Regions from separate parts of the Plantactinospora sp. BC1 genome, predicted to be linked through region 1. Evidence: riboswitches for the same ligand, from Rfam matches in the RefSeq annotation. Region 1 holds a riboswitch; each other region holds the start of a gene.
The links. Region 1 has a riboswitch for S-adenosylmethionine ahead of thrC (threonine synthase). Riboswitches for the same ligand answer to the same signal wherever they lie in the genome.
Positions count from the first base shown of each region.

Region 2: it holds a riboswitch for S-adenosylmethionine, as region 1 does, so the genes downstream of both, C6361_RS06335 (GNAT family N-acetyltransferase) here and thrC (threonine synthase) in region 1, are expected to answer to the same signal.
Region 3: it holds a riboswitch for S-adenosylmethionine, as region 1 does, so the genes downstream of both, C6361_RS09580 (ABC transporter substrate-binding protein) here and thrC (threonine synthase) in region 1, are expected to answer to the same signal.

Region 1 covers NZ_CP028158.1:2,607,002-2,611,511, forward strand. Annotated here, with positions in the region: gene C6361_RS11025 (ABC transporter permease) at 1-66, shown strand, start outside; gene C6361_RS11030 (oxidoreductase) at 285-1,175, shown strand; gene C6361_RS11035 (DUF6295 family protein) at 1,228-1,506, opposite strand; gene C6361_RS11040 (dienelactone hydrolase family protein) at 1,574-2,317, opposite strand; SAM riboswitch class I at 2,507-2,623, shown strand; gene thrC (threonine synthase) at 2,637-3,932, shown strand; gene C6361_RS11050 (GNAT family N-acetyltransferase) at 4,345-4,510, shown strand, end outside.
Region 2 covers NZ_CP028158.1:1,499,109-1,503,618, reverse strand. Annotated here, with positions in the region: gene C6361_RS06350 (glycosyl hydrolase family 18 protein) at 1-932, shown strand, start outside; gene C6361_RS06345 (alpha/beta fold hydrolase) at 1,031-1,888, opposite strand; gene C6361_RS06340 (SRPBCC family protein) at 1,885-2,349, opposite strand; SAM riboswitch class IV at 2,507-2,622, shown strand; gene C6361_RS06335 (GNAT family N-acetyltransferase) at 2,635-3,264, shown strand; gene C6361_RS06330 (DUF6585 family protein) at 3,310-4,068, opposite strand; gene C6361_RS06325 (DUF2625 family protein) at 4,352-4,510, opposite strand, start outside.
Region 3 covers NZ_CP028158.1:2,282,320-2,286,829, forward strand. Annotated here, with positions in the region: gene hrpA (ATP-dependent RNA helicase HrpA) at 1-2,903, shown strand, start outside; SAM riboswitch class I at 3,010-3,101, shown strand; gene C6361_RS09580 (ABC transporter substrate-binding protein) at 3,363-4,244, shown strand; gene C6361_RS09585 (amino acid ABC transporter permease) at 4,327-4,510, shown strand, end outside.

The DNA of each region.
Region 1 (4,510 bases):
GTGGTCGCCGTCGTCGCGGTGGCCGGGGTGGGCCGGGCCCTGGTGCGGCAGTCCCGGGCGCTCTGAGTCGGCGGCTCCGGGGCGCCCGGACGGCAGTCGGGCGCTGCACGGCGACACGCGGCCCGACCACACCATTGTCGCACGGGACATCGACGAAATCCGCAGGTAGTGCCCTGTCCGGCCGGGTGGGCGACCGGCTAGTCTTCGCCGCCGTGCCGACCGTCGACCACTGCGGTGGCGGTCGGCCGACCACGGGTGGACAGCGCACGAGGAGGCGTTCGGCGATGACAGGATCCGACGAGGTGAGTGCGGCGTCCGCCGGCACCTGGCGGCTCGGCGACCTGACGGTCAACCGGATCGGCTTCGGCGCGATGCGGCTGACCCGGAACTCCGACGGCGGGCCGAGCGACCGGGACCGGGCGGTGGCGGTGCTCCGCCGGGCCGTCGAACTCGGGGTGAACCACATCGACACCGCCGCGTTCTACTTCTCGCCGCTGCGGTCGGCCAACGAACTGATCAACCGGGCGCTGGCGCCGTACCCGGAGGACCTGGTCATCGCCACCAAGGTCGGGCCGGGGCGGGACCCGTCGGGCGAGTGGCTGCCGCCGGCCCGGCCGGAGCAGTTGCGCGGCCAGGTCGAGGAGAACCTGCGGCAGCTCGGCCGGGACCACCTCGACCTGGTGAACCTGCGGGTGCACGGCCCCGAACCGATCGCGGAGCGGTTCGGGGTACTGGCCGAGCTGCGCGACGCCGGGCTGATCCGGCACCTGGGCGTCTCCAACGTACGGCCGGAGCAGCTCGCCGAGGCGCAGGCAGTCGCGCCGGTGGTCTGCGTGCAGAACCCGTACGGCGTCGACTACCGGCGTAGCGCCGACGACCTGGTGCGGATCTGCGCCGAGCAGGGCGTCGCCTTCGTGCCGTTCTTCGCGATCGCGGGCGCCGGCCGGGAGGCGGGCGCGACCGCCGCCGGTGACTCCGATGCGGAGCTGCGGGCGGTGGCGCGGGCGCACGGCGCGACGGTGGCACAGGTCCGGCTCGCCTGGACGTTGCACCGGGGCCCGCACGTCCTGGCTATTCCGGGTACCGGCAATCCGGAGCACCTGGTCGCGAACGTGGCGGCCGGCGCCCTGCGGCTCAGCCCGGACGAACTGGCCCGGCTCGACCAGGCCGGCTGACCGCCCGGGGTGCCCGTGCCGGGGCTCGTGTCCCGGCCACGGGTACTCCGGGTCAGACCTGCTGGTCGCGGCTGGCCAGCCCGGCCGGCGCGGCGGCCAGGGCGGCCTGGATCGCCTCGACCAGGGCGAGCGCGGACTCCTCGGTCAGCTCGACCGCGACCCGCGCCCCCGGGCCGGCGGCCGGGTTCAGAAAGTCGATGTTGAGGGTGTGTGCGTACGGCGCGTGCGTCGGATGGTCCACGTAGACGCAGGTGTGGCTGACCGGGAACCAGCCGCCGGCACCCTTGCCGCTGCCGTCGACCTCGCGCTTCACCGTGACGTACGTGCACATGCCGGCCTCCTCGGGCTCGGACGGAGGGGACTCGGAGGAGGGGACTCGGACGGAGGGGATTCGCCGGTCAGGCGTTCAGGTGCCGGTCGAAGAAGTCCCGGACCCGTTGCCACCCCTCGGTGGCGGCCAGCGGCCGGTAGCTGGGCCGGTCGACGGCGAAGAAGCCGTGCCCGGCGTCGGCGAAGGTGTGGAACTCGTGCGGCTTGCCGAGCCGGGTCAGCTCCCGGGACAGCTCGTCCATCTGGGCCGGGGAGGGGTACTGGTCCTCGGCGCCGAAGAGCCCGAGCAGCGGGCAGGAGAGCCGGTCGGCCTGGTCGAGCAGCGGCTTCACCGCCAGCGGGAAGCTCTCCGGCGGGTTGCCGACCACGAACGCGCCGTAGCAGTCGACGGCGGCGTCCAGCGGCAGTCGGGTGGCGGCCAGGAACGCCTGCCGGCCACCGGAGCAGTACCCGATCACCCCGACCCTGCCGTTCGAGGCCGGCAGCCCGCGCAGGTGGTCGGCGGCGCCGCCGACGTCGCCGACGAGCCGGTCGTCGGGTACGCCACCGGCGGCCCGTGCCGTCGCCGCCGCGTCGTCGGGGCTGGCGCCGGGTGCCTCCCGGGAGTAGAGGTTGGGGCAGATCGCCGCGTACCCGTAGCTGGCCAGCCGACGCGTGATCTCCTTTGTCGGCTCGTCGTAGCCGGGCATGTGGTGGATCACCACCACCCCGCCGTGCGGCGTGGCATCGAGGGGCTGGGCGAGATATGCCTCGATCTCGTCGCCGCCCGCCCCGGTGATCCGGACCGTTCCGGCCTGCATCCCGTCCCGCACCGTCGTTGCTCCCGTCCTGCCCGGCCGGACCGCGTCCGCCGGCCGTACCCGAATTCTCATTAGCCCGGGTAACTATTTCAGCCGGCGGTCGGCGGCGGTCCGGTGACCCGGTGCGGGGATCTTCCTCACACCGCGAACAGACCCGGGACAGCGGCCTGCGGTGCCCGTAGACTGTCGGCACAACTTCATACCTCATCCAGAGGGGCTGAGGGATACGGCCCGATGACGCCCCGGCAACCACTCCACGGCGGAGCAGGTGCCAAATCCGTCCCCGCCGCGCGGTGCGGCGCCAGGGAAAGATGAGAGGACGGCTATCGCCATGACGTCGATCATCGACGCGACCCCCAGCCAGACCAGCCCGGTGGCACCCAACCCCGCCCGCGTTCTCGTCTGTCGCGGCTGCGGCACCGAATATCCGCTGGTCGCGCAGCACGCCTGTTACGAGTGTTTCGGCCCGCTGGAGGTCGGCTACGACGCCGCGACCCTGGCCCGGGTCACCAGGGCCGACATCGAGGCCGGCCCGAAGAACCTCTGGCGGTACGCCGCGCTGCTGCCGACCGGCCAGGACCCGACCACCCGGGTCACCCTCGACCCGGGGTTGACCCCGCTGGTGCCGGCCGCCGGCCTCGCCGCCGAGCTGGGCATCCGGGCGCCGCTCTGGGTCAAGGACGACAGCGCCAACCCCACGCACTCGTTCAAGGACCGGGTGGTGTCGGTGGCGTTGACCGCCGCCCGTGGTCTCGGCTTCACCCGGTTCGCCTGTGCCTCGACCGGCAACCTGGCGAACTCGGTCGCCGCGCACGCGGCCCGGGCCGGGGTGCCGTCGATCGTCTTCATCCCCGGCGACCTGGAGCAGGGCAAGGTGGTGACCACCGCCGTCTACGGCGGCGACGTGGTCGCGATCGACGGCTCGTACGACGACGTCAACCGGCTCTGCGGCGAGCTGGTCGAGACCGACGAGTTCGAGGACACCGCCTTCGTCAACGTGAACGTCCGGCCGTACTACGCCGAGGGCTCCAAGACGCTGGGTTACGAGGTGGCCGAGCAGTTGGGGTGGCGGATTCCCGAGCAGGTGGTCATCCCGATGGCCAGTGGCGAGCTGCTCACCAAGATTGACAAGGCGTTCAGCGAGCTGGTCGAGATCGGACTGGTCGAGGCGCCGCCGAACGGCTGGAAGGTCTTCGGCGCCCAGTCGGTCGGCTGCAACCCGATCGCCGTCGCGCTGCACGCCGACACCGACGTGATCACCCCGGTCCGGCCGACCGGGATCGCCAAGTCGCTCAACATCGGCGACCCGGCCGCCGGGCTCTACGCACTGGAGGCGGTGCGCCGTACCGGCGGCTGGATGGACTACGCCGACGACGACGAGATCCGCGCCGCCATCCGGCAGTTGGCCCGGACCACCGGCGTCTTCGCCGAGACGGCCGGCGGGGTCACCGTGGCCGTACTCGGCAAGCTGGTGGCGAGCGGCCGGCTGGATCCGGACGCCGAGACGGTGGTCTTCAACACCGGCGAGGGCCTCAAGACCCTGGACGCGGTGGCGGCACAGGTCGGTCCGACGTACCGGGTCAAGCCGTCGCTGCGGGCCGTCCGCGACGCCGGGCTGCTCGGCTGAATTTTCCGGAAGAAATTTTTGGCATCTGCCCGAAGCGTGCTCGGGCAGATGCACGTGCAACTTGCAGGTGGAATCGTTCGGTCCCATCGGCGGCCCGCCGAAGCCGGCGGTACGGATGCGGTGCGTAGCTGCTCTTTTGCCGCCCGTGACGAAAACACGCGGAAGAGGGCTTGACGCCTGCATCTGCACGACGCAAGATGCTCCGTGCGGGAGGACGCACCGCCGTAGACTTTCAAAGCTCTTACGACCCAGCGCCGGAGGCGTTGTGCGGGCGTCCTCCCGACCAAACTCTCCCGCCCGGTCCGGCCGACGTCGTCGCCGCCCGTCGGGCTCAACGCGAATCCACCGACCCGGGTGACGGTCCCCCGATATTCGGTCGCGCCCGGTTCGTGCAAGCGGCACTCTCCAGAGCATGGATATCGTGGTCACCCCACTGGATGTCGCCGACGTGGCCGCCACCGAGCGGGCGTACGAGATCGAGTCCGCCGCGCGCACGGCCGACCAGCCCGACGTGCCGACGCTGTCCCGGCAGCGCTTCTTCGCCGGGCTGCGGCGCCCGTGGCCGGGTAGCGACGGCC
Region 2 (4,510 bases), 1.1 Mb from region 1:
GCTGGGACGACACCACGAAGACGTCCTGGCTCTGGAACGACAGCAAGGACGTCTTCCTCTCCACGATGGACACCGAGGGCCTGGACGAGGTCGCCGACTACGTGATCGACAAGGGCGCCGGTGGCGTGATGATGTGGGAGCTGGGCGGCGACTACGACTGCCCGGCGCGGGTCACCGGCCAGGATCCCTGCCGGATGGGCTACACGATGACCAACAGGCTGCACGAGCGGCTGGCCGGGGTGGGCGCCTACGGGGCCAGCCGTAACACGGGCAGCTCCGTGACGATGCCGTCGGCGGCGATCGACGTCCACGTGGAGCTGGTGGAGTACGGCTCCACGGCCACGGAGCTGTGGCCGATGCAGCCCAAGCTCCGGATCACCAACAACACCGCCGGCACGCTCGGCGGCGGCAAGGACGTCGAACTCCGCTTCGACCTGCCCACCTCCACCCCGCCGCTGGTCAAGGACGGCAACTGGCAGACCGGACAGCAGGGCGGCAAGTGGCAGGTGGAGCCGGGACACACCGGCCCGAACGCCGGCGGCGGCCTGAGCGGCGACTTCCACCGGGTCGGCCTCAAGCTGGACTACTGCCAGATCATCCCGCCGGGAAAGAGCCTGGACATTCCGATCATCTACTACCTCCCGGCCACCGGACCCGTGAACACCACGCTGAGGGTGGGCGACCAGCGGTTCGCGCTCCTTTCCGAACACAACCGGGGATCGTCGCAGACGGCCCCACCGGCGGGCGGCTGCTCCGCACCGGCCTGGGACGCGAGCAAGGTCTACAACCCGGCGACCCAGCCGGTCGAACAGATCACCGTGAAGTACGGCGGCAAGGTCTGGCAAGCCAAGTGGTGGACCCAGGGCAACATTCCGGGTACCGGACCGGACCCCGACCATGAGCCGTGGCGGCTGATCGGGCCGGCGAGCTGAGCCAGCGGAGACCGGGGCGTCCCCAGGTCGCGACAGCGACGTGCGGGGCGCCCCGATTCGCGGCGCGGTTGCGCGCTTCCGACCGGAGGGGCCGGCTCTCAGCCCCGTCGTCCGACGATCTCGGCCACCTCGCCCGGCCTGGACAGGAACGGCGCGTGTGCGGAGTCCAGCGTCACGACGGAGGTCGGATTCTCCGGGAAGGCGGCATCGGCCTCCGCGACGAGTACCCGCTGGAGTGCCGGGCGGATCGCCATGTCCCGGGCGCAGACGACGTAGGTGCGGGGGAGGGAGCCCCAACCGTCCCGGGTCAGCCGGGTGGTGCCGCGCATCATGCTGACCGGGGCGTCCGGGGTGAGCAGGCCCAGGGCGGCGTCGGCGACGACCGGGGCGACGTCGCCGTAGAACGCGTCGCGAAGCTGCTGACGATAGCCGGGGTCGTTCGAGGCGAGGTCGAGCCGCAGCGCCCCGATCACCCCCGGATCGCCCCGAAGGGCGGGCAGCACCAGCGCGCCCGCGTTCTCCGGCAGCGCGAAGTACCCCTCGGCCGCCCGGTCCGAGCCGGGCATGATGGCGGCGAGGTAGACGGCGTGCGCCACCAGTTCGGGAACCTGCTGCGCCGCCCGGGTCAGGACGGGGCCGCCCATGCTGTGCGCCACCACCGTGACCGGGCCGCCACGGCCCAGCCATTCGATCTGCGAGACCAGCAGCTCGGCCGCTCGGTCGAGGTCCACCTCCGCCACCGGCGAAACCTCGGTGGCCAGCGCGGCCGGGTCGAACGGACGCACGGTCAGGCACTCGGGTCGACGGGCGCGCAGCCCGTGCCCGGCCATGTCGACCGCCAGGGTCGGGCGGCCGTACGGCACGAGCTGGGCGATGACCTCCGTCCAGCACCAGGCACCGTGCCAGGAGCCGTGCAGCAACAGGATCGGGGTCGACCCGGGCCGTGCGGTGGTCACACCGATTCTCCTGCCGGTCGGGCGCCGGTTTCCGCACACCTCTTCAGCGCGCTCAGCCAGTCGCGCAGCGAGGCCTCCAGCGCGGTGCGCAGGTTGGTCGGATCGACCCGGACGGGCTCGCCGTCCCAGGACTCCTCGGTCCGGACAAGGACGCCCTCGGGCTGCGGGCTGAACGTCCACACGTGCAGGCCGTCGATGCCGCGTGTCCGGCCACCCCAGGCGATGCGCCGCTGCGGCACGAGTTCACCTATCGTGGACGTGATCTCCAAGCCTGCGGTGCACCAGTCGAAGGTGGCGCCGACCCGCAGCGGCCCGCGCAGGTTCGCCCGCTCGATGTGCGGGTTCCACTCCGGCCAACGGTCGATGTCGGTGTGCAGGTTCCACACCGTGCCGGGCGCGGCGCGGGTGAAGACCTCCAGTTCGACGACCACCGGGGCGTTGCGGTTGACGTCCATCGCCATACGCACAGCGTTCCGGGCCGACCGACGGCAGACATCCGGCAACTGACGCGTCTTCATCCATCGAAATCGGGCTATGTCCGGAGGCCGGCCTTCCGGCGCCTCCGGCGCTCCTCGGCGCTCCGGTCGCGACGGGGGCGGTGCTACGATCGCCGGTACAGGTCATGAGCGCCAGCGCCAAGCCCCGGCTCGCTGGCCGGCAACCCTCCGTTCGCGGGCGGGGTGCTCCGGGTGAGGACCAGGCTCGGCACGAGCGATGCCGAGCAAGCCGCGAAGCAGGAGGTCCCGGTGTCGTCGATCCCTTCCTTCGACCAGGACACGGCACCCGAACAGCACCCCACGCCAACCGGCCGGGTACTACTGCGCCTCGCCGGCGCCGACGACGCCGAGCAGATCGCCCGACTGCACGCCGAGAGTTGGCGCCGGCACTACCGTGGCGCCTACGCCGACTCCTTCCTCGACGGTGACGTCGCCGCTGACCGGCACTCGGTCTGGTCGGCCCGCCTGGCTGCCCCGACCAACAGCCGGACCGTGGTGGCCGAAGAGGAGGGCCGACTCGTCGGCTTCGTCCACGTCGTGTTCGACCACGACCCCCGGTGGGGCAGCCTGGTCGACAATCTGCACGTCGTGCACGGCCACCAGCGGACCGGTGTCGGCAGCAGGCTCCTGGCCCGCGCCGCCCGAGCCGTCCTGGAACACGCGACGGCGGAACGGATGTACCTCTGGGTGCTGGAGCAGAACACGGCGGCGCAGCGCTTCTACCGCGCCTGCGGAGCCCGCAGCGTCGAGACGGCGACGGCGTCACCGCCCGGCGGAGACCCGTCCCGACTCAACGGTGCTCCCCGCAAGTTCCGGATGGCCTGGCCGGACGTCACGGAGCCGAGTGGCCTCGACACCCGACGCCGAGACGACGGGTAGCGCAGCACGCTCTCGGCGCCGGAACCCGCTCCTGGCGCCCCCCGGTCAAGGCAGCGCCCTCGCCGGGTTCGCCGTCCCACCGCGTGTGGTGGACGCGATCCTGAGCAGGCAGGCGAGATCCGGGATCGTCCGGACCTGCCGGGAGATGACCTGCCGGCCGGCCCGGTTCCAGATGCGCAGCCGCACCCGCCCCCGCTCCACCCGTGCGACGTCCGACCAGGCCACGAATCGCCGGCCGTCGCGCACTCCTGCGGCGCTGAGGGTGATCGGGCCGAAGACACTGGTGCCGGTCTCGGCGATCTCCGCGGTCCGGCGCGGGTAGGTCGTCTCGGTCACGGCCCGCTCCACGGCCCCGGCGAGCCGGCCGAGGCCCGCGTACGGGGGCCTGGCCAGGTTCAACGTCGTGCCGTCGGTCAGCTCCAGTACGCAGCGCGGGAACTCCTCCACCGGGCCGAGCTGGTAGATCCGGGTGGTCCAGACCCGGACGTGCGCGACCTCGGCCCAGCGGAGCAGGCGGGTCACGGTGGTCGTCCCGGTGGTGGTGAGCAGGCCACCGGTGCAGAGGTACAGGTGACAGCGGGACCTGCGCCAGGCGGGTACGGCGAACAGCACCCCGAGCCCACCGGCCCCGGCACCGATCGCCCGCCCGACCTCGTCGCCGAAAACCAACCCGGACACCCCGAGTACGCCGCAGGTGACGGCGAAACTCAGCTCCATCGCCACCGCCTGTCGATAGCGCTCGACCACCTCACCGAGGCCGGTCTCCGCGACGATCTCCGTGATCTCGGGCGGGCAGTTCCGCATCCGACGCTCACCTCCCGGACGATCCTGCGACGTATCGGTTCCCATCGTCGTCCGGGCGGTCAACGGGTCGCCGGCTGGAACGGCCGGGACCGGTGGCGGCGCGGGGTGCGCCACCACCACCAGCACCACTCGATGCGACGATCAGGTCCAGCTCGGTCGCCGGCGCTGCCCGCCACCGGCCAACGCTAACGACACGACGGCAGGGCCACGCCGAACGCCCCCGACAGAGCCTCCACTCGACCCTCCGGCCGTACCCGCGACCCTGACCGGCAAAGAGATCCGGCTACCGCACGTCGATCCGTACCGCTTCCGCGTCTGGATTGGCGGCGAGGAACGCGACCGTCTCGTCCTGGATCGCGAACAGTTCGCGCAGCGGGGCCGGCCGACGTGCGGTGGCGGCGAGGTCCTCCTGCGCCTCGCTGGACCACAGGAACGGGTAGAC
Region 3 (4,510 bases), 320 kb from region 1:
ATCCCGGCACGGCCAGGATCTCCCGCTACAGTCACCGGCTCAAGGTGCAGCGGCTGCCGATCGAGCCGGTCTCGCAGGCGTCGGCGAACCAGCGCAAGGGGCGCTGCGGGCGTACCTCGGACGGGATCTGCATCCGGCTCTACGACGAGTCGGACTTCCTGTCCCGGCCCGAGTTCACCGACCCGGAGATCCTGCGCACCAACCTCGCCTCGGTCATTCTCCAGATGACCGCGATCGGGCTGGGCGACATCGCCGCGTTCCCGTTCATCGACCCGCCGGACAGGCGCAACATCGCCGACGGGGTCAACCTGCTGCGCGAGCTGGGCGCGCTGGAGGAGACCGGCGAGGAGGCCGGGCACCGGCTGACCCCGCTGGGCCGCCGGCTGGCGCAGCTCCCGGTCGACCCCCGGCTGGCCCGGATGGTGCTGGAGGGCGAGCGCAACGGCTGCGCCACCGAGGTGTCGGTGATCGCCGCCGCCCTCTCCATCCAGGATCCCCGGGAGCGGCCCGCCGACAGGCAGGCCCAGGCCGACCAGGCGCACGCCCGGTTCACCGACAAGGAGTCGGACTTCGCCGCCCTGCTCAACCTCTGGCGATATCTCCAGGAACAGCAGCGAGCACTCTCGTCCAGCGGTTTCCGCCGGATGTGCAAGGCCGAATACCTCAACTACCTGCGGGTCCGGGAGTGGCAGGACATCCACTCCCAACTCCGCCAGGTGCTCCGCAGCACCGGCGGCGCGGCGTCCGACGCCCGTCCCGGGCGCGGCCGGCGCGGCGGCGACTCCGGCACCGACGCCCCCGCCAGTGGTACGCCGACGGCACCGGCCGGCGACGCGACCCCGGAGAACCTCGACACCGACCGGATCCACCAGTCGCTGCTGGCCGGACTGCTCTCGCACGTCGGGCTGAAGGAGACGCAGAAGAACGAATACCTGGGCGCCCGGGGCGCCAGATTCGCCCTCTTCCCCGGCTCGGCGCTGTTCCGCAAGCCGCCGCGCTGGGTGATGGCCGCCGAGCTGGTCGAGACGTCCCGGCTCTGGGGCCGGGTCGCCGCCCGGATCGAGCCGGAGTGGGTCGAGGCGCTCGCCCAGCACCTGGTGAAGCGCAGCTACAGCGAGCCGCACTGGGAAAAGAAGCAGGCCGCGGTGATGGCCTTCGAGAAGGTCACCCTCTACGGCATCCCGCTGGTCAGCGGCCGGAAGGTCAACTTCGGTCGGATCGACCCGGCGCAGAGCCGGGAACTGTTCATCCGGCACGCGCTGGTGGAGGGTGACTGGCAGACCCACCACCGGTTCTTCCACGACAACCGCGCGCTGCTCGACGAGGTGGAGGAGCTGGAGCACCGGGCCCGGCGCCGGGACATCCTGGTCGACGACGAGACGCTGTACGCCTTCTACGAGCAGCGGATCCCCGCCGAGGTGGTCTCCGGCCGGCACTTCGACGCCTGGTGGAAAAAGACCCGCCGGGACCGGCCCGACCTGCTCACCTTCGACCGGCAGATGCTGGTCAACGAGGGGCGGGGCGGGGTCGACGCGGCCGACTACCCCGACGAGTGGCACTCGGACGGGGTGGCGCTGCCGCTGACGTACCGGTTCGAGCCGGGGACCGAGACCGACGGGGTGACGGTGGACATCCCGCTGCCGATGCTCAACCAGGTCGACGCGGAGAGCTTCGACTGGCAGGTACCGGGGCTGCGCGAGGAACTCGTGGTGGCGCTGATCCGGTCGCTGCCGAAGGCGGTGCGCCGGAATTTCGTCCCGGTGCCGGACTACGCCCGGGCGGTGCTGGCCTCGATCACACCCGGCCGGGAGCCGCTGCTCGACGCGCTGACCCGGGAGCTGCGCCGGATGACCGGGGTGACCGTGCCCCGGGACGCCTGGGACCTGGCGAAGCTGCCGGCACACCTGCGCCCCACCTTCCGGGTGGTCGGCGAGGAGCGGCAGACCGTCGCCGAGGGCAAGGACCTGCCGGCGCTGCAACGGCAGCTCACCACCCAGGTACGCCGGATGGTGGCCGCCGCCGCCCCGGACGTCGAACGGTCCGGGCTGCGGGAGTGGAGCATCGGCACGCTGCCGCGCTCGATCGAGCAGGATCGGGCCGGCTACCTGGTGACCGCCTACCCGGCCCTGGTCGACGAGGGCGACAGCGTCGGGGTACGGGTCTTCGAGACCGAGGCCGAGCAGGGTCGCCAGATGTGGGCCGGTACCCGGCGACTGCTCCGGCTGACCCTCGGCTCGCCGCAGAAGTTCGTCTCCGGTCGGCTCTCCAACGAGGCGAAGCTGGCGCTGAGCCGCAACCCGCACCGCAACGTGCAGGAGCTGCTCGACGACGCCGCCGACGCGGCGGTGGACAAGTTGATCGCCGACGCCGGCGGGCCGGCCTGGGACGCCGAGGGGTTCGCCGCGCTGCGCGACCGGGTCCGGGCGGATCTGGTCGACACCACCGTCGAGGTCGTCGACCGGGTACGCCGGGTGCTCGCCGCCGCCTACGCGGTCGAGCAGCGGCTGGCCCGGACCAACGACCTGACCATGGTGGCGGCGTTAACCGACATCCGGGCCCAGCTCTCCGGGCTGGTGCACCGCGGCTTCGTCACCGAGACCGGGTACGCCCGCCTCGCCGACCTGCCCCGCTATCTGACCGCGATCGAGCGTCGCCTCGACCGGCTGCCGCAGAACCCGCAGCGGGACCGCGACCAGCAGGCCCGGATCGAGCAGGTGCAGCAGGAGTACCGGGAGATGGTCGACGCGCTGCCACCCGCCCGCCGGGGTTCCGACGCGGTACGGCAGATCCGCTGGATGATCGAGGAACTCCGGGTGAACGTCTTCGCCCAGGCGCTCGGTACGCCGTACCCGATCTCGGAACAGCGGATCTACCGGGCGATGGACGTCGCCGAGGCGGGCTGAGGCCCCGCACCGGCCGGACGCCCCGGGGCGGCGGGTGGCGAGCGACACAGCCATCCCGGCCCTGACCAGTTGGAATGTCGGTACCCGGGTTTAGTAGGCTGACCTCCGGCCATCCAGAGCGACCGAGAGACCTGGCTCGTCGACGTCGCAGCAACCCCCCACCGTGGGTGCGGGTGCTACCGCCAGGACCGATGGAGGTTCAGCAGTGCGCAGCATCCGAGCCGGGCGGGCGAGCCGGCTGCATGTCGTCTGGCACCGGTGGCGTCGACACGTCGACCTCTGCCGGACCAGCACCATGCTCTGTCGGGCCTCGGCCTGACCGCGACCGCCGGTCGGCGGCATTCCGACCATCTCGTCAGCACCCCCTGAGCGACGCCGTCGGCGTACCGCCCGCGACCTGACCGGTCCGGGTGGTTCTCCGGCACGCCGTCGCCGGATATTTCATGGAGTTTCAGCACAATGCGCATCAACCCTCTCGCCACCCGCCTCCTCTCCGGCGTCGCCGCCGTCGCGCTGCTCGGCGCGGTCGCCGCCTGCGGCGGCTCGTCGTCGGGCGACACCGCCGACAACCCGTACGACCTGCTGCAACCCGGGACCCTGCGGGTCGGCACCCTGACCGACGCGCCGCCGAACGTCTTCCTCTCCGACGGCAAGTTCACCGGCTTCGACAACGACCTGATGACCGCCGTCGCGGGCAAGCTCGGGCTCAAGGTCGAGTTCGTCGGCACCGAGTTCTCCGCGCTGCTCGCCCAGGTCAACAACCACAAGTTCGACGCCGGCTCGTCGTCGATCACCATCACCGAGGCGCGGCGCAAGACCGTCGACTTCACCAACGGGTACGACTTCGGCTACTTCGGACTCGACGTACCGGCCGGCTCGCCGATCAGGAGCTTCGCCGAGCTGAAGGGGAAGCGGGTGGTCGTGGTGCAGGGCACCGTGCAGGACGACTACGCCACCAAGGAGGGCCTGGACCCGGTCCGGGTACCCGACTACAACGGCGCGATCAACCAGCTCAGGTCGAAGACCGCCGACGCCTGGATCGCGCCCGCCGAGATCGGCGAGAAGTCCGCACAGGAGAGCGGCGGCAAGATCGTACTGGCCGAGAAGCAGCTCAGCTCGGCACCGACCGCGTTCGCGGTGGCCAAGGGCGCCGACCCGCTGCGCGAGGCGCTGAACTCCGCACTCGACCAGGTGATCGAGGACGGCACCTGGACCCGCCTCCAGGAGCAGTACTACCCCGGTCGGCCGGTACCGGAGAGCTTCAAGCCGGGCAGCGGCACGGTGACGTACCCGCCGGTCAAGGCCGGTCCGACGAGCCCGGCCGCCACCCCGGCGAGCTGACCCGGCCAGCACATCAGACAGTCGTCGGCCGGCCGCCCGGGGCGGCCGGCCGACGACTGGTGGATCCGAGACAGGTGAGGCGATGGAGACCCTGGCGACGTTGTGGGAGACGTTCTTCGACTGGGAGTCGATGCGCGAGGCGCTGCCCGAGATGCTCACGGTCGGGCTGCCCAACACGCTGCTGCTGGCGCTGCTCTCCGCCATCGTGGGGACGCTGCTCGGCATGCTGCTGGCGATGGCCGGGCTGTCCCGGAGCCGGTGGCTGC